3 regions of the Streptomyces sp. NPDC051976 genome follow, and region 2 is predicted to be linked to each of the others. Evidence: riboswitches for the same ligand, from Rfam matches in the RefSeq annotation. Region 2 holds a riboswitch; each other region holds the start of a gene.
The links. A riboswitch is a leader RNA that binds a small molecule or an ion and turns the genes downstream of it on or off. The one in region 2 is predicted to bind thiamine pyrophosphate.
Positions count from the first base shown of each region.

Region 1: another riboswitch for thiamine pyrophosphate. It lies ahead of thiO (glycine oxidase ThiO); the one in region 2 lies ahead of thiC (phosphomethylpyrimidine synthase ThiC).
Region 3: another riboswitch for thiamine pyrophosphate. It lies ahead of AB0M29_RS30615 (thiamine ABC transporter substrate-binding protein); the one in region 2 lies ahead of thiC (phosphomethylpyrimidine synthase ThiC).

Region 1 covers NZ_JBFAXL010000045.1:58,236-64,782, forward strand. The annotation lists gene AB0M29_RS33145 (thiazole synthase) at 1-642, opposite strand, end outside; gene thiS (sulfur carrier protein ThiS) at 646-852, opposite strand; gene thiO (glycine oxidase ThiO) at 849-2,024, opposite strand; TPP riboswitch at 2,021-2,134, opposite strand; gene AB0M29_RS33160 (FAD-dependent oxidoreductase) at 2,293-3,465, shown strand; gene AB0M29_RS33165 (Rv2175c family DNA-binding protein) at 3,571-3,945, shown strand; gene thiE (thiamine phosphate synthase) at 4,077-4,727, shown strand; gene metF (methylenetetrahydrofolate reductase [NAD(P)H]) at 4,866-5,783, shown strand; gene AB0M29_RS33180 (hypothetical protein) at 5,814-6,547, shown strand, end outside.
Region 2 covers NZ_JBFAXL010000002.1:127,058-133,604, forward strand. The annotation lists gene AB0M29_RS02905 (helix-turn-helix transcriptional regulator) at 1-929, opposite strand, end outside; gene AB0M29_RS02910 (nuclear transport factor 2 family protein) at 1,019-1,423, opposite strand; gene AB0M29_RS02915 (MerR family transcriptional regulator) at 1,578-2,408, shown strand; gene thiC (phosphomethylpyrimidine synthase ThiC) at 2,463-4,247, opposite strand; TPP riboswitch at 4,240-4,364, opposite strand; gene AB0M29_RS02925 (YibE/F family protein) at 4,522-5,811, shown strand; gene AB0M29_RS02930 (DUF5326 family protein) at 5,857-6,063, opposite strand; gene AB0M29_RS02935 (cupin domain-containing protein) at 6,179-6,496, opposite strand.
Region 3 covers NZ_JBFAXL010000039.1:6,237-12,783, forward strand. The annotation lists gene AB0M29_RS30605 (ABC transporter ATP-binding protein) at 1-276, opposite strand, end outside; gene AB0M29_RS30610 (iron ABC transporter permease) at 277-1,890, opposite strand; gene AB0M29_RS30615 (thiamine ABC transporter substrate-binding protein) at 2,016-3,119, opposite strand; TPP riboswitch at 3,112-3,224, opposite strand; gene rlmN (23S rRNA (adenine(2503)-C(2))-methyltransferase RlmN) at 3,279-4,385, opposite strand; gene AB0M29_RS30625 (phosphatidate cytidylyltransferase) at 4,424-5,407, opposite strand; gene frr (ribosome recycling factor) at 5,494-6,051, opposite strand; gene pyrH (UMP kinase) at 6,190-6,547, opposite strand, start outside.

The sequences.
Region 1 (6,547 bases), on a different contig from region 2:
CAGCATCACCGCGGCGCAGCCGAGTTCCATCGCCAGGGCCGCGTCGGAGGCGGTGCCCGCGCCCGCGTCGAGGATGACCGGCACCCCCGCCCGCTCGGTGATGAGCTGGAAGTTGTGCGGGTTGCGGATGCCGAGACCCGAGCCGATCGGCGAGCCCAGCGGCATGATCGCCGCGCAGCCGACGTCCTCCAGCTTCCGTGCCAGCACCGGGTCGTCGCTGGTGTACGGCAGTACGGTGAAGCCGTCGTCGACCAGCGTCTCCGCCGCGTCGAGGAGTTCGACCGGGTCGGGCAGCAACGTCCGCTCGTCGGCGATGACTTCGAGCTTGACCCAGTCGGTGCCCAGCGCCTCCCTGGCCAGCCGCGCGGTCAGCACCGCCTCGCCCGCGGTGAAGCAGCCCGCCGTGTTCGGCAGCACCCGGATGCCGTGCGCGGCCAGCACGGAGAGCACCGAGCCCTTGGTCGTCGGATCCAGCCGCCGCATCGCGACCGTCGTCAGCTCGGTGCCCGACGCGAGCAGCGCCTGCTCCAGCACGTCGAGGCTGGGCGCGCCGCCGGTCCCCATGATGAGCCGCGACGAGAAGACGGCGCCGCCGATGACCAGAGGGTCGTCAAGTGCGGTCGTGCTCGTACTCGTGGTCATCGCTCAACCTCCCTGGACGGCCGTCAGGATCTCCACCCGGTCGCCGTCGGCGACCGGGGTGGCGCTCCAGCGGGTGCGGGGGACGACGGTCTCGTTGAGGGCGGCGGCGACGCCCGAGGGGGCGGTGGTGAGGGCGGCCACCACCGCGTCGAGGGCGACCGGGCCGGGCAGTGCGTGCTGTTCGCCGTTGACGAGGACGGTGATCGTCATGCCGTCTGCTCCTGCCGTGCGGGGACGTGGGCGAAGCGCTCGGCGGTGAAGGGCAGGGCGTAGCCGGGCAGTTCGCCGGTGCTGAGGAGTTCGCCCATGATGTCGCCGGTCACCGGGGTGAGCAGCACGCCGTTGCGGTGGTGGCCGGTGGCCAGCAGCAGGCCGTCGAGCGCGGTGCGGCCCAGCAGCGGGGCGTTGTCGGGGGAGGCGGGGCGCAGGCCCGCGAGGGTCTCGGTGAGCGGGAGTTCGGTGATGCCCGGCACCAGCTCGTGGGCGTCCCGCAGCAGTTCGTAGACGCCGCCCGCGGTGACCGTGGTGTCCCAGCCGAACTCCTCGCTGGTCGCGCCGAGCACCAGCTCGCCGTTCTCCCGCGGCACCAGGTAGACATGGCTGCCGCGGACCACCGCCCGGACCGTACGGGACAGGAACGGCGCATGGCCGGGCGGGATCCGCAGCCGCAGGATCTGGCCCTTCACCGGCCGGATCGGCGGCAGCACCTCCTCCGGCACCCCGGGGGTGCGCCCGCTGAGGCTGCCCGCGGCCAGCACCGTGCGGTCCGCGTGGACCGCGGTGCCGTCGTCGAGCAGCGCGCCGGCCGCCCGGCCGCCCGCCGTCTCGATCCGGGCCGCCGCGGAGCGCAGCAGGGTCACCCCGGCCAGTTCCGCGGCCCGCAGCAGCGCGGTGGCGAGCCGCCGCGGATCCACCTGGTGGTCGCCGTCCACCCGCAGCCCGCCGCGTACCCCCGGTGCCAGCAGCGGCTCCAGGCGGCGGCAGTCCCGGCCGCTGAGCCACTCCGAGCTGAGGCCGAGCGAGATCTGGAAGGCGTGCAGGTCACGCAGGTGGGCCCGGTCGTCGGCGTCCAGTGCCACGGCGAGCGTGCCGCACGCCCGGTAGCCCAGGTCCAGTCCGGTGGCGTCGGTCAGCTCGGCCGCGAAGTCCGGATAGCGCCGGGCCGAGGCGAGATTGAGGTCCAGCAGCGTTTGCTCGCCGTACTGCAGCTCCGTGACGGCGGCCAGCATGCCCGCCGCCACCCGCGCCGCCCCGCCGCCGGGCTCGGGATCCGCGACGGCGGTGCGCAGGCCCCGCTGGGCCGCCCGCCACGCGGTCACCAGACCGATGATCCCGCCGCCCACCACGAGCACGTCGAAGCCGCTGCTCCGAGATGTATGCATGGATGTACCGCTCCTCCCTTCGCCGGCATGACCCGGATCAGGTTCGTACGGTCGGCGGCCGGTCAGCCGCCCTCTCAGCCCGGTGCGTCCGGGCTCCCGCGAGTTCTCTGGCCCGGCCACCCTATCCCCGTTGCGCGGGCGCGGTTAAGGGCGAGTGCGGGGGGCGGCGGTTCTCGGCCGCTTCTCGCCCGTCTGACGCCATGTCACCTGACAGGCGCGTTAACGTGATCCGGTGAGCGAGCTGAGCGCGGTGATCGTCGGGGCCGGGATGGCCGGGGTGCAGACGGCGGTGTCCCTGCGGGAGCAGGGCTGGCGCGGGGAGATCACGCTGCTCGGGGACGAGCCGCACCCGCCGTACGACCGCCCGCCGCTGTCCAAGGAAGTGCTGCTGGGCACGGTCGGCGGCGAACCGCTCGACGTCCGCTTCGATGTCGACTTCGACGCCCTCGACGTCGACCTGCGGCTCGGGGTGCGCGCCCAGGCGCTGCGCACCGACGCCCGTGAGCTGGTCACCGACGTGGGCGCGCTGCGGTACGACCGGCTGGTGCTGGCCACCGGCGCCTACCCGGTCGCGCTGCCGGGCACCGCCGGACTGACCGGCGTCCATCTGCTGCGCACCCTCGACGACGCCGCCGCGCTGCGGCCGGTGCTCGACGCCCGGCGGGACGTGGTGGTGGTCGGCGCGGGCTGGATCGGCGCCGAGTTCGCCACCGCCGCCCGGAAGGCCGGCTGCGCCGTCACCGTCGTGGAGGCCGCGGACCGGCCGCTCGCCGCGGCGCTGCCCGCGGAGATCACCGCGCACATGCGGAGCTGGTACGCCGAGGCCGGGGTGGAGCTGCGCACCGGTACACCGGTGGCCGCGGTGGAAGCGGGCGCGGTGCTGCTGGCCGACGGCTCCCGGCTGCCCGCCGCCGCCGTCGTGGTCGGTATCGGCGCCCGGCCCGCCACCGGCTGGCTGGGCGGCTCCGGGGTCGAGCTGGGGCCGGACGGCGCCGTCCTGGCCGATCAAGGGTTGCACGCCACCGCCCCCGGCGTCTTCGCCGTCGGCGACTGCGCGTCCTTCCCCTCCGCCCGCTACGGCGAGCGGCTGCTGGTGCACCACTGGGACAACGCGGTGCAGGGCCCGCGGACCGCGGCCGCCAACATGCTGGGCGGGGACGAGCGGTACGACCCGGTGCCGTACTTCTGGTCGGAGCAGTTCGGCCGCTTCGTGCAGTACGCCGGGCACCACACGACCGCCGACACCATGCTGCTGCGCGGCGACCCGGCCACCGCGGCCTGGACGGTGTGCTGGCTGCGTGACGGCGTGCTGGTCGCCGTCCTGGTCGTCGACCGCCCGCGTGACCTGGCGCAGGGCCGCAAGCTGATCACCCGCTCGGCCGTGGTGGACCCGGAAATGGCCGCGGACCCCGCCGTACAGCTCAAGTTCGCCGTGCGCTGACCCCTGTGCGGCCCGGTGCTGCCGCCGCCCGCGGCCCCGGCGCGCCGGAGCACGGACGGCGGCGGCACCGCAGCGGTTGTCGGTGGCGGGTGGCACCCTTGTCCTGTGACTGTTTTCTCGTCGGTTGACGCACGTATTGACGCCCTTGTCCCTTCGTGGCTGACGCTCCCGGAGGTCGCCGAGCGGCTCGGGCTCGACATCACCCGGATCCGCCCCCTCATCAAGGAAGGCCAGCTCCTCGCGGTCCGCCGCGGGGAGAACAAGGTCCTGATGGTCCCCGCCGACTTCGTCGGCGACGGGGCGATCACCAAGGGCCTGTCCGGCACCCTGACCGTCCTCAAGGACGACGGGTTCTCGGACGAGGAGGCCCTGGAGTGGCTCTTCACCCCGGACGAGAGCCTCCCGGGCACGCCCGCCCAGGCGCTGCGCGAGAACCGCGGGACCGAGGTGAAGCGCCGCGCGCAGGCCCTCGCCGTGTGACGACCTCGCCCGCGACAGGGAGCGGGCGCGGTCGTCACCCGCGCCGAGCCGTACCGGTCCGGACCGGGGTAGGGTCCGGACCGGCCGCACCGCACGGCGGCCGTGTGGCCTGACAAGGGGGAGCAGACCGTATGACCACCGCCCGCGAGCAGTTCGCCGACGCCCGGCTGTATCTGTGCACCGACGCCCGCACCGAGCGCGGCGACCTCGCCGAGTTCGCCGACGCGGCGCTCTCCGGCGGGGTGGACGTGATCCAGCTGCGACACAAGGGCATCGAGGCCGCGGCGGAGCTCGCCGCGCTCTCGGTGCTGGCCGACGCCTGCCGCAGGCACGGGCGGCTGCTCGCGGTCAACGACCGGGCCGACGTGGCGCACGCGGCCGGCGCGGACATCCTCCACCTGGGGCAGGGCGACCTGCCGGTGCCCGCCGCCCGCGCCATCCTCGGCGACGACGTGGTCATCGGCCGGTCCTGCCATGCCGAGCCGGAGGCGGCCGCCGCCTCCACCGAGCCCGGCGCGGACTACTTCTGCACCGGCCCGGTGTGGCCCACCCCGACCAAGCCGGGCCGCCCCGCGCCCGGCCTCGGCCTGGTGCGGTACGCCGCCGCGCTCGGCACCGACCGCCCCTGGTTCGCCATCGGCGGCATCGACCTGGGCAACGTCCGCGAGGTGCTGGACGCGGGCGCCCGCCGGGTCGTGGTGGTCAGGGCGATCACCGAAGCGGCCGATCCGGCCGCCGCGGCCGCCGAGCTGGCGAAGATCGTACGGTCCTACGCCGGGTGACCAGGCCGGACACCGCCCCGGCGGCGTCCGGTCCCGGAAGGACCCGGGATGTCCAGCAGATGGACGGGAAATGGACGTAGCCGGGCATATCCGCCCTCCCGGTTACGCACCGTCGCCGACCACGGTTAGCCTGCATTCATGGCCCTGGGGACTTCATCCACACGAACAGACCGAGCGACCACCATCCGTGAGCTCCTCGCGGGCGGCGGACGCTCCTACTCGTTCGAGTTCGCCGCGCCCCGCACCGAGAAGGGCGAGCGGACGCTGTGGAACGCCATCCGCCGGATCGAGGCGGTCGGGCCGACCTTCGTCTCGGTGACCTACGGCGCGGGCGGCTCGTCCCGCGAGGGCACCGTCCGGGCCACCGACCGGATCGTCTCGGACACCACACTCACCCCCTGCGCCCATCTGACCGCGGTCAACCACTCGGTCGCGGAGCTGCGCAACATCATCGGGCAGTACGCCGACGCCGGTATCCGCAACATGCTGGCCGTGCGCGGCGACCCGCCCGGCGACCCGATGGGCGAGTGGATCCCGCACCCGCAGGGCCTCACCTACGCCGCCGAGCTGGTGCGGCTGATCAAGGAGTCGGGCGACTTCTGCGTGGGCGTCGCGGCGTTCACCGAGATGCACCCGCGCTCCACCGACCCGGCCACCGACACCCGGCACTTCCTCGACAAGTGCCGCGCGGGCGCCGACTTCGCCATCACCCAGATGTTCTTCGACGCGGAGGACTACCTGCGGCTGCGCGACCGGGTCGACGCGGCGGGCTGCAGCACCCCGATCATCCCCGAGGTGATGCCCGTCACCAATGTGCGGCAGATCGAGCGCTTCTCCCAGCTCGGCAACTCCCCGTTCCCCCCGGACCTGGCAGAACGCATCCTCGCGGTGCAGGACGACCCCGCCGCGGTACGGGCGATCGGCATCGAGTTCGCCACCGATATGTGCCGCCGTCTGCTGGCGGAGGACATTCCCGGGCTCCACTTCATTACTCTTAACCACTCGACCGCATCGCTGGAGATCTACGAGAACCTCGGACTGCACCAGCGGGCGTGACGGCCTGGCTCCAGATAGGGAAGTGGGCACATGGGCTACTCGGTGCTCTACATCGCGTTCGGCATCGTCGCGCTGTGGCTGCTCGGTGAGGTGCTGCTGCAGTACAAGGCGCGGCTGCGCTGGCGGCTGCTCGCCTTCGCGGGCTTCCTCGGCGTCGTCGGCGGGGTCTACCTGCGCGAGGTGATCGTCATCGTGCTCGGCGCGATCGCCTTCGGCGCCGGGCAGTCCTTCGTCACCCTGTCCTACAAGCGGGGCTTCTCCACCGGGTGGGCGCTGGGCGGCAGGCCCGGCTCCAGCCGCCGCCGCAGGGGCGGGGCGCCCAGGACGGAGCCGCTGCTGGAGGTCTCGCCGGTCGAGGCGGACCCCGCCGGGGCGCAGCGGCAGGAGTACGCGGCCGCCGCGCAGGACATGCTCGACGCGGACGAGCCGGACGTGTTCGGCACCCGGCACTCGCCGGACTCCCCGCCGCTCTACCAGCCGCAGCCGCTGCACGACGACAGCGGCGAGTACCCGCTCTACACCGGCCAGTCCTCGTACACGCCCGACCCGTACACCAGCGGCGGCTACGAGGGCTACGGCGCGCACGGCTACGCGGGCTGGGGCGGCGAGGCCCAGCCCGCGGCGGCTTCCGCCTCCTACGAGACCGACGGCGGCTACGACCAGTCGGGCGGCTGGGGCGGCGCCCAGGGCTACGGCTTCGACGCCCCCACCCCGGGCTACCAGGAGCCCGCGGGCGGCCAGCACTCCGCGTACGGCTGGCCGCC
Region 2 (6,547 bases):
TCCATGAGCTTGCTCATCACCCGCTGTACCGTACGCCGGGCGATGCCCAGCGTCCTGGCGATCCTGTCGTCGCTCAGCCCCAGTGCCATCAGCCGGATGATCGCCCGCTCCTGGTCGCTCAGTTCGAGCTCCCCCGACCGCACGCCCGCACCGGCGACGTCCAGCGGCTTCCCGCGCAGCCAGTAGTCCTCGAACAGCGCCGCGTACGACCGCACCAGCACCGCGCCGCGCACCAGCGTCATCGACGTCGCCCGCCGGCTGGGCACACCGGGCAGTACGACGGTGTGCCGGTCGTAGACCAGCAGGTCGTGGGCCCCGTGGTCGATGACGCGCACATCGACGCCCGCGTCCGACAGGTCGTGCAGGTACTTGTTGTACCGCGGCACCTGGAGCAGCGCCTGCCGGTACAGCGCGCGGAGCCGTACACCGCGCCGCACCAGCACCGCGTCCATCTCCAGCGCCCGGACCAGCACGCCCATGTCCTCCGGCATCGCCCCCGGGTGCAGCGCGTCGGAGGTGTCCCGCGTAGTGGCCTCCAGATCCGCCAGCGCCCCGGCCCGGCTCTCCGGGTCCTCGTACTCCTCGACCACCACGTGCTCGCGCAGCCCCGCCGCCGCGGGCCGGAACACCGTCAGCAGCGCCTGCGTCGTGTCCCGCCACTCCCGGGCGCTCTCCAGATGGGCGGCGGCGTCCGACAGATACGTGTCCATCGCCGCGGCGAGCGCCGCGTCCGGGTCGACGGCCTCCACCCGCCCGCCCACGACCCGCACCAAGCCCAACTCCCGCAGCGTCCGCAGCCCCGCCTCGCCCCGCCCCCCGTCGAGCCCGGCCGCCAGCCCCACTTCCGCCACCCCGAGCCGGCCCCCTTCGGCGACGACGGTGTACACAGCGAGAGCAGCCTCCACATCCCGCCCGCCCCGCGCCGCCATCTCCCCCCACCCCTCCCCCTGGGCCACCCCATCCCGTCGAGCCCCTGAGCATACGGCGAGTGGCCCAGACCATTGGGGCGGTTCCGGCGCTACGCCTGCGGCAGCGGCTGGACGGTCAGGTGGTAGTCCCGCGCGATACGGCCGTCGCCGTCCAGAACGAGGAAGGCCCGTGCGGCCCAGGCCACTTCGCCGGTCCTTGGGCCCTTGGCGTATGTCAGCTGGAGGGTGAGCACGACCATGTCGTCGCCGTGGACGGTGACATGGCCGTCGTGGGTGACGTGGTAGTCGCCGGAGGCGACGAACAGCGTGTACGCCTCCGAGACGCGGTCCATGAGGCCGTCGTGTCCGCGGAAGCGGGCGCCCTCGACGAACTCGACGCCGTCCGGCGTCCACAACTCGGCGACGGCGCTTCGGCGGGCGGCGGCGTCCGGCTCGCTCCAGACGGCCACGTAGCGGCGTACGGTCCGGTCGACGTCGGTGGTGATGTGCTGCATGGTGGGCCAACTCCCTTGGTGGGTGTGCTGGTGGGTGTGCGATCGGCGGCCGGGATCCGGCCGCGGGCACCACGCTCGGGGCGGCCGTCGCGGGAGGGTCAAGGCACCAGGTCTCCCCGGACTCTCCCGTGGGGGGAGACCGCACAATCGACGGGTGACGAGCTATCTGTCGATCGGCGACTTCTCCCGCGCCACCCACATGACCGTCAAGACCCTGCGGCACTACCACGAGATCCGGCTGCTGGAACCGGTCGACGTCGACCCGCACACCGGGTACCGGCGCTACTCGCCCGAGCAGATCCCCACGGCCCAGGTCGTACGCCGCTTCCGGGACCTCGGGATGCCGCTGGAAGAGATCAGGACCGTCCTGGCCGCCTCCGACGTGGCCACCCGCAACCGGCACATCAGCGCCCACCTGGACCGGCTGAACCACGAACTCGGCCGCACCCAGCGGGCGGTCGCGGCACTCCAGGACCTGCTGACGCCGCCCGCGCCCGGGGACGCCCCCGCGATCGAACTGCGCAGCGTCGCCGCGGTCCCGGCCGCGGCCATCACGGCGACGGTCGAAGCCCAGGACGCCGCGACCTGGTTCCAGGGCGCCCTCGGCGAGCTCTTCGCGACCCTCGCCGGCCAGGGACTACGGGAGACGGGCCACGCGGGCGGCGTGTACGCGGACGAACTGTTCACCCACCACCGCGGCCGGGCCACCGTCTTCGTCCCCACCGACGGCCCCGTCCGCCCCCTCGGCCGCGTCGAGCCCTTCCACGTCCCCCCGGCCGAACTCGCCGTGATCCACCACCACGGACCCCCCACCGAAATCGACCGCGCCTACGGCACCCTCGCCACCTACGTCGCCCGCCACGCCCTCGCCGTCACCGGCCCCCTCCGCGAGTACTACCTCACCGGCCCCCACCACACCCCCGACCCCACCCACTGGCACACCGAGGTCTGCTGGCCCATATTCCGCACCACCACCGCGGCATGAACAGCGCGCGGGCCCGGGCAGCTCCCATGACGCGGAAGCCGCCCGGTCGCCCGGTCAGTCCGCCAGCGGCAGGTACACACGGTTGCCCGCGGCGGCGAACTCGCGGGACTTCTCGGCCATGCCGGACTCGATCTCGTCCTGGGTGCCGCCGTGGTCGCGGCGGATGTCGTGGGAGATCTTCATCGAGCAGAACTTCGGCCCGCACATCGAGCAGAAGTGGGCCGTCTTGGCGGGTTCGGCGGGGAGGGTCTCGTCGTGGAAGGAGCGGGCGGTGTCGGGGTCGAGGGCGAGGTTGAACTGGTCTTCCCAGCGGAATTCGAAGCGGGCGTCGGAGAGGGCGTCGTCCCAGTCCTGGGCGCCGGGGTGGCCCTTGGCGAGGTCGGCGGCGTGGGCGGCGATCTTGTAGGTGATCACGCCGGTCTTGACGTCGTCGCGGTCGGGGAGGCCGAGGTGTTCCTTGGGGGTGACGTAGCAGAGCATCGCGGTGCCCCACCAGGCGATCATGGCGGCGCCGATGCCGGAGGTGATGTGGTCGTAGGCGGGGGCGACGTCGGTGGTGAGCGGGCCCAGCGTGTAGAAGGGGGCCTCTTCGCAGATCTCCTGCTGGAGGTCGATGTTCTCCTTGATCTTGTGCATCGGGACGTGGCCCGGGCCCTCGATCATGGTCTGGACGTGGTGCCGCTTGGCGATGGTGTTCAGCTCGCCGAGGGTGCGCAGTTCGGCGAACTGCGCCTCGTCGTTGGCGTCCGCGATGGAGCCGGGGCGCAGGCCGTCGCCCAGGGAGTACGTGACGTCGTACGAGGCGAGGATGGAGCAGAGCTCCTCGAAGTTCTCGTAGAGGAAGTTCTCGCGGTGGTGGGCCAGGCACCAGGCGGCCATGATCGAGCCGCCGCGGGAGACGATGCCGGTCTTGCGGCGGGCGGTGAGCGGCACGTAGCGCAGGAGCACGCCGGCGTGGACCGTCATGTAGTCGACGCCCTGCTCGGCCTGCTCGATGATCGTGTCCTTGTAGATGTCCCAGGTCAGTTCCTCGGCGCGGCCGTCGACCTTCTCCAGGGCCTGGTAGAGCGGGACGGTGCCGATCGGGACGGGGGAGTTGCGCAGCACCCACTCGCGGGTGGTGTGGATGTTGCGGCCGGTGGAGAGGTCCATGACCGTGTCGGCGCCCCAGCGGGTGGCCCAGGTCATCTTCTCGACCTCCTCCTCGATGGAGGAGGTGACCGCGGAGTTGCCGATGTTCGCGTTGACCTTCACCAGGAATCGCTTGCCGATGATCATCGGCTCGATCTCCGGGTGGTTGACGTTGGCGGGCAGCACCGCGCGCCCCGCGGCGATCTCGTCGCGGACGACCTCGGGGGAGACGTTCTCGCGCAGCGCGACGTACTCCATCTCCGGGGTGATCTCGCCGCGCCGGGCGTACGCGAGTTGGGTGACGGGCGCTCCGGGGCGGCCGCGGCGGGGGAGCCGGGGGCGGCCGGGGAAGACGGCGTCGAGGTTGCGCAGCCCGCCGCGCGGCGAGGTGTGCTTGAGGCCGTCGTCCTCGGGGCGGACCGGGCGGCCGGGGTACTCCTCGGTGTCGCCGCGGGCGATGATCCAGTTCTCCCGGACGGGGGCGAGCCCGCGCCGGACGTCGGTGTCCACGGACGGATCGGTGTACGGGCCGGAGGTGTCGTACAGCGTCACGTCGCGGCCGTTGGTGAGGTGCACCTGCCGGACCGGGACCCGCAGGTCCGGCCGTGACCCGATGACGTACGACTTGTGCCAGCCGATGTCGCGGACGGCGGCGGCGTCACTGTCGCCGTCGCCGATTCCAGGCGTGCGTGCATCCTGCATGGTCATGAGACCCACTCCCTACGCCGGCATTACCCGGTAACAGGTTCAGCGGTCGGCGCAGCTGTCGCGTCAGCGATCCAGCGCCCTCTCAGCCCGGTGCTCCGAGCTCCCGCGTTTGCAAAGGTGGCCCCACGGTAGCGGTTGACCCGCGACACACACCAGTGGCCCTTGCGATGATCGGCCGGTGGCACCCGAACCTCATGGTCAGCACCCCGTCCCCGGCCAGGCGCCGTACCGGCCGCCGACCCACGCGCAGGCGACCGGGCCCGCGCCCGCCCCCGTGCCTGGGCACGGACAGTCGCATGGGCACACCCACGGGCACAGCCATGCCCACGGCCCGGTGCCACCGGTCTCGAAGCATCTGCGCAAGGTGATCGCCGCGGTGCTGGTGCCGTTCGCGGTCGCGGTGCTTGCGGGTCTCGTGCTGCTGTGGCCGGGCGGTGCGCCCGGCCACGCGCGGTCCGGGGTGGGCTTCGACCAGCAGACCCGGCAGGGCAAGGTCACCCGGCTCGTGGAGGTGTCGTGCAAGGCGGCGGGCGCGGCGCCGTCCACTTCGGCGGCCGGCGGCCGGACCCGCGACGACTGCCAGAAGGCCACCATCGAGATCGCGTCGGGGCCCGACAAGGGCAAGACGTTCACCGAGATCGTGCAGCCGGACCAGACCCGCCGCTACACCGTCGGCGAGGGCGTGGTGCTGGCGTACGCGCCCGACGCGCCCCAGGGCCTGCGGTATTCGGTGACCGATGTGGACCGCGGGTTCCCGCTGGCGCTGCTCGCCGGGATCTTCGCGCTCGCGGTGATCGTGGTGGGGCGGATGCGCGGGCTGATGGCACTGATCGCGCTGGCGGTGTCGTTCGCGATCCTGACGCTGTTCATCCTCCCGGCGATCCTGCACGGCGACGATCCGCTGCTGGTGGCGGTGGTCGGCGGCAGCGCGATCATGCTGATCGCGCTCTACATGTGCCACGGGGTCAACGCCCGTACGTCGGTGGCCGTGATCGGCACCCTGTGCTCGCTGTTCCTGATCGGCCTGCTGGGCTCGGTCTTCATCTCCTGGGCGCATCTGACCGGCAACACCTCGGACGAGACCGGGCTGATCCACACCCTCTACCCGGACATCCAGATCAAGGGCGTGCTGCTGGCGGGCGTCATCATCGGCTCGCTCGGCGTGCTCGACGACGTGACGGTCACCCAGACCTCGGCGGTGTGGGAGCTCAAGGACGCCGACCCGGGCGCCAGTTGGCGCAAGCTGTACGGAGCGGGCATGCGGATCGGCCGCGACCACATCGCGTCGGTGGTCAACACCTTGGTGATGGCGTACGCGGGCGCCGCGCTGCCGCTGCTGCTGCTCTTCTCGATCGCGCACAGCGGTGTGCTGCGGGTGGCGAGCAGCGAGCTGGTGGCGGAGGAGATCGTACGGACCCTGGTCGGCAGCATCGGCCTGGTGGCGTCGGTGCCGCTGACGACGGCGCTGGCGGCGCTCGTGGTGAGCGCCGACCGCCACCCCGGGAACGCGGTCGGGGCGGCGGCCGGCGGCGGCACCCGGGGGCGTCGCCGCCACGGCAGGTAGCCGGCGGTCGGACGTGGGAGGCGGCGGGCGCGCGGCCCGCCCGCGTCACCAGTCGCGCCGCGAACCCGAGTCGGACGAGGATGTGACGCGCTTCACGACGTAGATCAGTCCGCCGACCAGCGCGACGAACACCAGCGCCTTGAACAGCAGGCCCACGATCATGCCGATCAGGCTGCTGAAGACGACCAGCGCGATGACCGGGATACCGATCCACTTGACCCACCAGGGCAGGCCCTTCAGCAGATTCTCCATGGCGTCCGAACTCTCCTTCGTTCCCGTGTACGGCGTTCCGTCGATACTTCGACTGTAGGGCCACAGGTGCGCCGTGCGGAGGCCCCGGGCACCGGATGCGACCCTGAACGCACCCTTAGGGTTCCGGGGGTGAGAAGACCACCATGACCCTGAGGTCCTCGGTGATGTGGTGGAAGCGGTGCGGGGTCCCGGCCGGTACCCAGACGACGCTGCCGCGGGCGACCGTGGTCGTCTCCTCCCCCACGGTGATCGAGGCGCGGCCACTCACCACGAGGTAGATCTCGTCCTGGGCGTGCGGCTGCTGCGGGTCCGTCTCCCCGGCCTTGAGCGCGTAGAGGCCGGCCGACATGGTGCTTTCGCGCAGGAAACGCAGATAGGCACCCTCGTTGGCGGCCCGTTCCGCGTCGAGGTCGTCCAGCCGGAACACCTTCATCAGTTCTCCCTTGTCCGGTCTCTTGCCTGGTGGATGAGTTCTGCGACGATC
Region 3 (6,547 bases), on a different contig from region 2:
CATCAGACCGACACCGCGCCGGTGCGCCGGCACCGCCGCCTGGTCGGCGCCGTCGAGCAGCACCCGCCCGGCGTCCAGCGGCTGGAGCCCGGCGACCACCCGCAGCAGCGTGGACTTGCCGCTGCCGCTCGGCCCGAGCACGGACACCGTCTCGTGCGCGCCGACCTCCAGGTCGACGGCGTCCAGCGCGGCCCGCGCGCCGAACCGTACGGTCGCGCCCTCGATCCGCAGCAGCGCGCCCTCGTCCGGCTGCTCCGCCTTGCGCGTCGGCGTCATCTAGAACTCTCCCGAACGGTCGGCGGAGGTCCGCAGGTTCTCCAGGATCAGCAGCGAGGCGGCGCAGACCAGCATCAAGATGGTGCTCAGCGCCATCGCCTGGCCGTAGGTGTAGGGCCCGGCGCGGTCCAGCAGCCGGGCGACGGCGACCGGCAGGGTGGGGCTGTCGGGGCGGGCGATGAAGACGGTCGCGCCGAACTCGCCGAGCGAGACCGCGAAGGCGAACCCGGCGGCGATGGCCAGCGCCCGGCCGACCAGCGGGAGTTCGATCTCGCGCCAGACCCGTAGCGGGGACGCGCCCAGCACGGCCGCCGCCTCCCGCAGCCGGTCGTCCACCGCCCGCAGCACCGGCAGCATGACGCGGACGACGAAGGGCACGCCGACCAGCGCCTGGGCGAGCGGCACCAGGATCCAGGACTCCCGCAGATCCAGCGGCGGCTTGTCGAGGGTGATGAGGAAGCCGAAGCCGATGGTCACCGCCGAGGTGCCCAGCGGCAGCATCAGCAGCGCGTCGAAGCCGCGCACCAGGCGGCCCGCCCTGCGGACCAGCGCGGCGGCCGCGAGACCGCCGATGGCCAGTGCCATGACGGTGGCGACGGCCGCGTACCGCAGCGAGTTCCAGACGGCCTGGAACGGGGCGACAACGAAGGTGCCGCCGTTCGCGGAGCCGAGCGCGCGGTAGAAGGCGAGGCCGTAGCCGCCGGGGCCGTCCAGCGAGCGGGCGACCAGGACGCCCAGCGGCAGCAGGATCAGCAGCGCCACCACCGCGAGCAGCCCGCCGAGCATCGCCCACTCGCCGCGGCCGCGCGGCCGGTGCGAGGTGCCCGCCGCGTCCACCAGCCGCAGCGCGGACTCCCGGCGCCGTACCGTCCAGGCGTGGACGGCGAGGATCGCGCCGACCGCCACGAACTGCACCAGGGTGAGCACGGCGGCGGTCCGCAGGTCGAGCAGTTCCGCGGTCTCGCGGTAGATCTCCACCTCCAGGGTGGAGTACGTGGGCCCGCCGAGGATCTGGATGACGCCGAAGGAGGTGAAGGTGAACAGGAACACCATCAGCGCGGCCGCGGCCACCGAGGGCCCGAGCGCGGGCAGCGTCACCCTGCGCCAGGCGGTGAGGCGGCTCGCGCCGAGCATCACCGCGGCCTCCTCCTGGCGCGGGTCGAGCTGCGCCCACAGACCGCCGACGGTGCGGACGACCACCGCGTAGTTGAAGAAGACATGGGCGATGAGGATCGCCCAGACCGTGGTGTCCAGCCGGACGCCCCACAGCGAGTCGGTGAAGCCGCCGCGGCCGAGCAGCGCCAGGAACGCCGAGCCGACCACCACCGTGGGCAGCACGAACGGCACCGTGACCACCGCGCGCAGCAGCCGCTTGCCGGGGAAGTCGAGCCGGGCGAAGACATAGGCGCCGGGCAGCGCCACCGCCAGGGTCAGCGCGGTGGACGCCGCCGCCTGCCAGCAGGTGAACCACAGCACGTGCCGGATGTCCGGGTCGCCCAATACGTCGCCTATGGTGGCGAACTGCCAGCGGCCGTCCTGCCGCAGGCCGCGCCCGACGATGGACGCCACCGGGTAGGCGAAGAAGACCGCGAAGAAGGCGGCGGGCACCGCCATCAGCACCAGCCGTACCGCGGTGCCGCGCCGGCGGCGGCGACGCGCGGCGTCCGGACCGGCGCCCGCGGCTCCCCCGGCAGGCCGGACGGCCGCGGCGCCCGCCTCCGCGGTCCGCCCGCCAGGGCTCACTTCAGGACGATCGACGACCATGCCTTGACCCACTCGTCGCGCTTGGCGGCGATCTTGTCGGGGGCCATCGTCTCCGGGTCGGCGACCTTCGCGCCGTACTTCACGAACACCGGCGGCTCGGTGGCGTCCGTGCGCACCGGGTCGACGTACATCTGCAGCGGCATGTCCTGCTGGAACGTCTTGCTGAGCATGAAGTCGATCAGCGCCTTGCCGCCCGCGGTGTTCTTCGCGCCGTGCAGCAGCCCAGCGAACTCGATCTGCCGGAAGCAGGTGCCGGTGGAGACGCCGACCGGCGACTGGGCGGGCGGCGGGGTCACACCGACGACCTCGGCGGGCGGGCTGGAGGCGTACGAGACGACCAGCGGCCGGTCGCCCTTGGCCTTCTTGCCCGCCGCGGAGCCGGAGAAGCGGTCGTTGTACGCCTGCTCCCAGCCGTCGACGACCTCGACGCCGTTGTTCTTGAGCTGCTTCCAGTACGCCTGCCAGTTCGCGTCACCGGTGGCGGCCGCGCTGCCCAGCAGGAAGGCCAGGCCCGGGGAGGACGTCGCCGCGTTCTCGGTGACCAGCAGGTTCTTGTACTCGGGCTTCACCAGGTCGGCGAAGGTGGCCGGGGGCGTCAGCTTGTGCGCGGTGAAGTACGCCCGGTCGTAGTTGACGCAGACGTCGCCGGAGTCGATCGGCGTCACCCGGTGCTGGGCCGCGTCGAGCTGGAGCGCGGCGGGGACCGTGCCCAGGTCCTTGGCCGTGTACGAGGTGAACAGGCCGTTGTCGAGCGCCCGCGAGAGCAGGGTGTTGTCGACGCCGAAGAAGACGTCGCCCTGGGGGTGGTCCTTGGTGAGGATCGCCTGGTTGACGGCCGCGCCCGCGTCACCGCCGCGCAGCACCTTGACGGTGTAGCCGGTCTCCTTGGTGAACTCCTTGAGCACCGGCGCCGAGGCGGCGAAGGAGTCGTGGCTGACCAGGGTGACGGTCTTGGACTTGCCGGATCCGGTGGCGGACGAATCGCCGGAACCGGAACCGCCGCCGCAGGCGGCGAGCGTCGTGGCTCCCGCGGCGGCGAGGACGAGCGCGCCTATGGCACGCCGACGGATGGACTTCATCTGGCTGACTCCCTACGCCGGTATGACCCGGATCAGGTCCGAGGGTCTGCGGCGTGTGGAAGCCGCACTCTCAGCGCCGTCGCAGGCGCTCCCCTGTCGGAATGTTCATTTGTACGAACGCACGAGTCCGTGCGACAACCCGAGCACCTTAGCAGCAGGTCAGCGCTCCGCCGCCGCGAGCTGACCACAGGCGCCGTCGATCTCCTGGCCGCGGGTGTCCCGTACGGTCACCGGCACGCCGTGCGACGCCAGCGCCGCCACGAAGGCCCGCTCGTCCTCGGGGCGGGACGCCGTCCACTTGGAGCCGGGCGTCGGGTTGAGCGGGATCAGGTTGACGTGCACCAGGTGGTTCTTGAGCATCCGGCCGAGCCGGTCCGCACGCCACGCCTGGTCGTTGATGTCCCGGATGAGCGCGTACTCGATGGAGATACGGCGGCCGGAGACGTCCGCGTAGTGCCAGGCCGCGTCGAGGACCTCGCGGACCTTCCAGCGGGTGTTCACCGGCACCAGGGTGTCGCGCAGCTCGTCGTCGGGCGCGTGCAGCGAGACCGCGAGGCGGCACTTCAGGCCCTCGTCGGCGAAGCGGTACATCGCCGGAACCAGGCCGACCGTGGAGACGGTGATGCCGCGCTGCGACAGCCCCAGGCCGTCGGGCTCGGGGTCGGTCAGCCGGCGGATGGCGCCGATCACCCGCTTGTAGTTGGCCAGCGGCTCGCCCATGCCCATGAAGACGATGTTCGACAGCCGCGCCGGGCCCCCGGGGACCTCGCCGTCGCGCAGGCTGCGCATTCCGGCCACGATCTGGTGCACGATCTCGGCGGTGGACAGATTGCGGTCCAGGCCCGCCTGCCCGGTGGCGCAGAACGGGCAGTTCATTCCGCATCCGGCCTGCGAGGAGATGCACATGGTGACCCGGTCGGGGTAGCGCATCAGCACCGACTCGACGAGCGTGCCGTCGAACAGCTTCCACAGCGTCTTGCGGGTGTCGCCGTCGTCGCACGACGCGTGCCGCACCACCGACATCAGCTCGGGCAGAAGGTCCCCGGCCAGCTTCCCCCGCGCCGCGGCCGGGATGTCCGTCCACGCCGCCGGATCGTCCGCGTACCGCGCGAAGTAGTGCTGCGAGAGCTGCTTCGCCCGGAACGGCTTCTCCCCCAGCTCGGCCACCGCCTCCCGGCGCTCCGCGGGAGTGAGGTCGGCGAGGTGCCGCGGCGGCTTCTTGGCCCCCCGCGGCGCGGCAAAAGTGAGTTCTCCAGGCACAGGCATGATCTGACAAGTGTCGCAGATCGCCGGAGCGGCTCGGGCTAGCCGTTCCCCACGAAGATCACCAGCAGCAGCCAGACCACCGGGGCCGTCGGGAGCAGGGAGTCCAAGCGGTCCATGATGCCGCCGTGGCCGGGGAGGAGGGTGCCCATGTCCTTGATGCCGAGGTCGCGCTTGATCATGGACTCGCCGAGGTCGCCGAGGGTGGCGCTGGTCGCGGCGGCCAGGCCGAGGATCAGGCCCTGCCACCAGCGGCCGTCGTCGATGACGTACTGCATGAGCAGGGCGCCCGCGATCATGGCGAAGGAGATCGCGCCGAGCAGGCCCTCGCGGGTCTTGCCGGGGCTGATCCTGGGCGCCAGCTTGTGGCGGCCGAAGCGCCAGCCGACCGCGTAGGCGCCGGTGTCGCTGATCACGGTGAGCAGCAGGAAGACCAGCACCCGCCGGGGGCCGTCGTCCGCGGCGAGCATCATCACCACGAAGGTGGCCAGGAAGGGCACGTAGAACGCGGCGAAGACACCCGCGGTGACGTCCCGCAGGTAGTTCTCCGGTGGCTCCGTCATCCGCCAGACCAGGACGGCGAGCGCGGTGAGCGCCATCGCCACCCACGCGCCGTCCGCGCCGCGCAGATATCCGGCGATCAGCATCGCCGTACCGCCGACCAGCAGCGGGATCAGCGGCGCGCGGATGCCCTTGCGCTCGGCGAGCCGGGAGGTCAGCTCCCACAGGCCGACGCCGGCCGCGGCCACCACGACACCGACGAAGACCGCCTTGACGATGAAGAGCGAGGCGGTGATCACGACCCCGAGGCCGACGCCCACCCCTATCGCCGCGCGCAGGTTCCGTCCGGCGGACTTCTTCGCGGGCGGCGGAGGCGATTGCGGCGGCTCCGGGGCAGAGGGCATAGGAGAAGTCTTCCCGCCGTCCAGGTCATCGCGCGCGGAACCCGCCGGTTCCGTCACCGTGTTCTCGGGCGCTCCCCAGTGACCGGCGCGTGGCGAAGCGCCCCAGGAAGAGTCGTTCACTGAGCTTCGCCTCGCGTCGTCGTCGGTGTGTCGGCCGGGGAGTGGAACAGGGGACGGAACTGTGCTGAGCGGTCGTGCGGCGGCGGTCAGACCTCCAGCAGCTCGGCTTCCTTGTGCTTGAGCAGCTCGTCGACCTGGGCGACGTACTTGGAGGTGGTGTCGTCCAGCTCCTTCTCCGCGCGGCGCACCTCGTCCTCGCCGGTCTCGCCGTCCTTGACGAGCTTGTCCAGCGTCTCCTTGGCCTTGCGGCGGACGCTGCGGATCGAGATCTTGGCGTCCTCACCCTTGGTCTTGGCGACCTTGATGTACTCCCGGCGGCGCTCCTCGGTGAGCTGCGGGAAGACCACCCGGATGATACGGCCGTCGTTGCTCGGGTTGACGCCGAGGTCGGAGTTGCGGATCGCCTCCTCGATGTTGCGCAGGCTGCTGCTGTCGAAGGGGGTGATCACCGCCATCCGCGGCTCGGGCACGGCGAACGAGGCGAGCTGGTTGATCGGGGTGATCGCCCCGTAGTACTCCGCCACGATCTTGTTGAACATCGCCGGGTGCGCACGGCCGGTGCGGATCGCCGCGAAGTCGTCCTTCGCGACGATGACTGCCTTCTCCATCTTCTCCTCGGCCTCAAGGAGAGTCTCTTCAATCACCATGTGCTCCTGGTATTCGGAAGGCGGGGCTACCGGGTCGCGGCCCCTGCGCGCGTCTTTCCTGCACGGTGTCCGACCGGCAGCGAGTTGTCCATCCCCGAACCGGCCGAGCCGGTCGGCGGCGTGACCGCCCGGCCGCTAGGCCCGGGTGCCCCGGTCGTTGACCAGCGTGCCGATCTTCTCACCCTTCACGGCCCGCGCGATGTTCCCTTCGGCAAGCAGCTCGAAGACGAGGATGGGGAGTTTGTTGTCCTGGCACAGGGTGATCGCGGTGAGGTCGGCCACCCGCAGGTCGCGGGCGATCACCTCGCCGTACTCCAGTGCGTCGAACTTCACCGCGTCCGGGTTGAGCTTGGGGTCGGAGTCGTAGACCCCGTCGACCCCGTTCTTGCCCATCAGCATGGCCGTGGCGTCGATCTCCAGGGCCCGCTGGGCGGCGGTGGTGTCGGTGGAGAAGTAGGGCATGCCCATACCGGCGCCGAAGATCACGACGCGG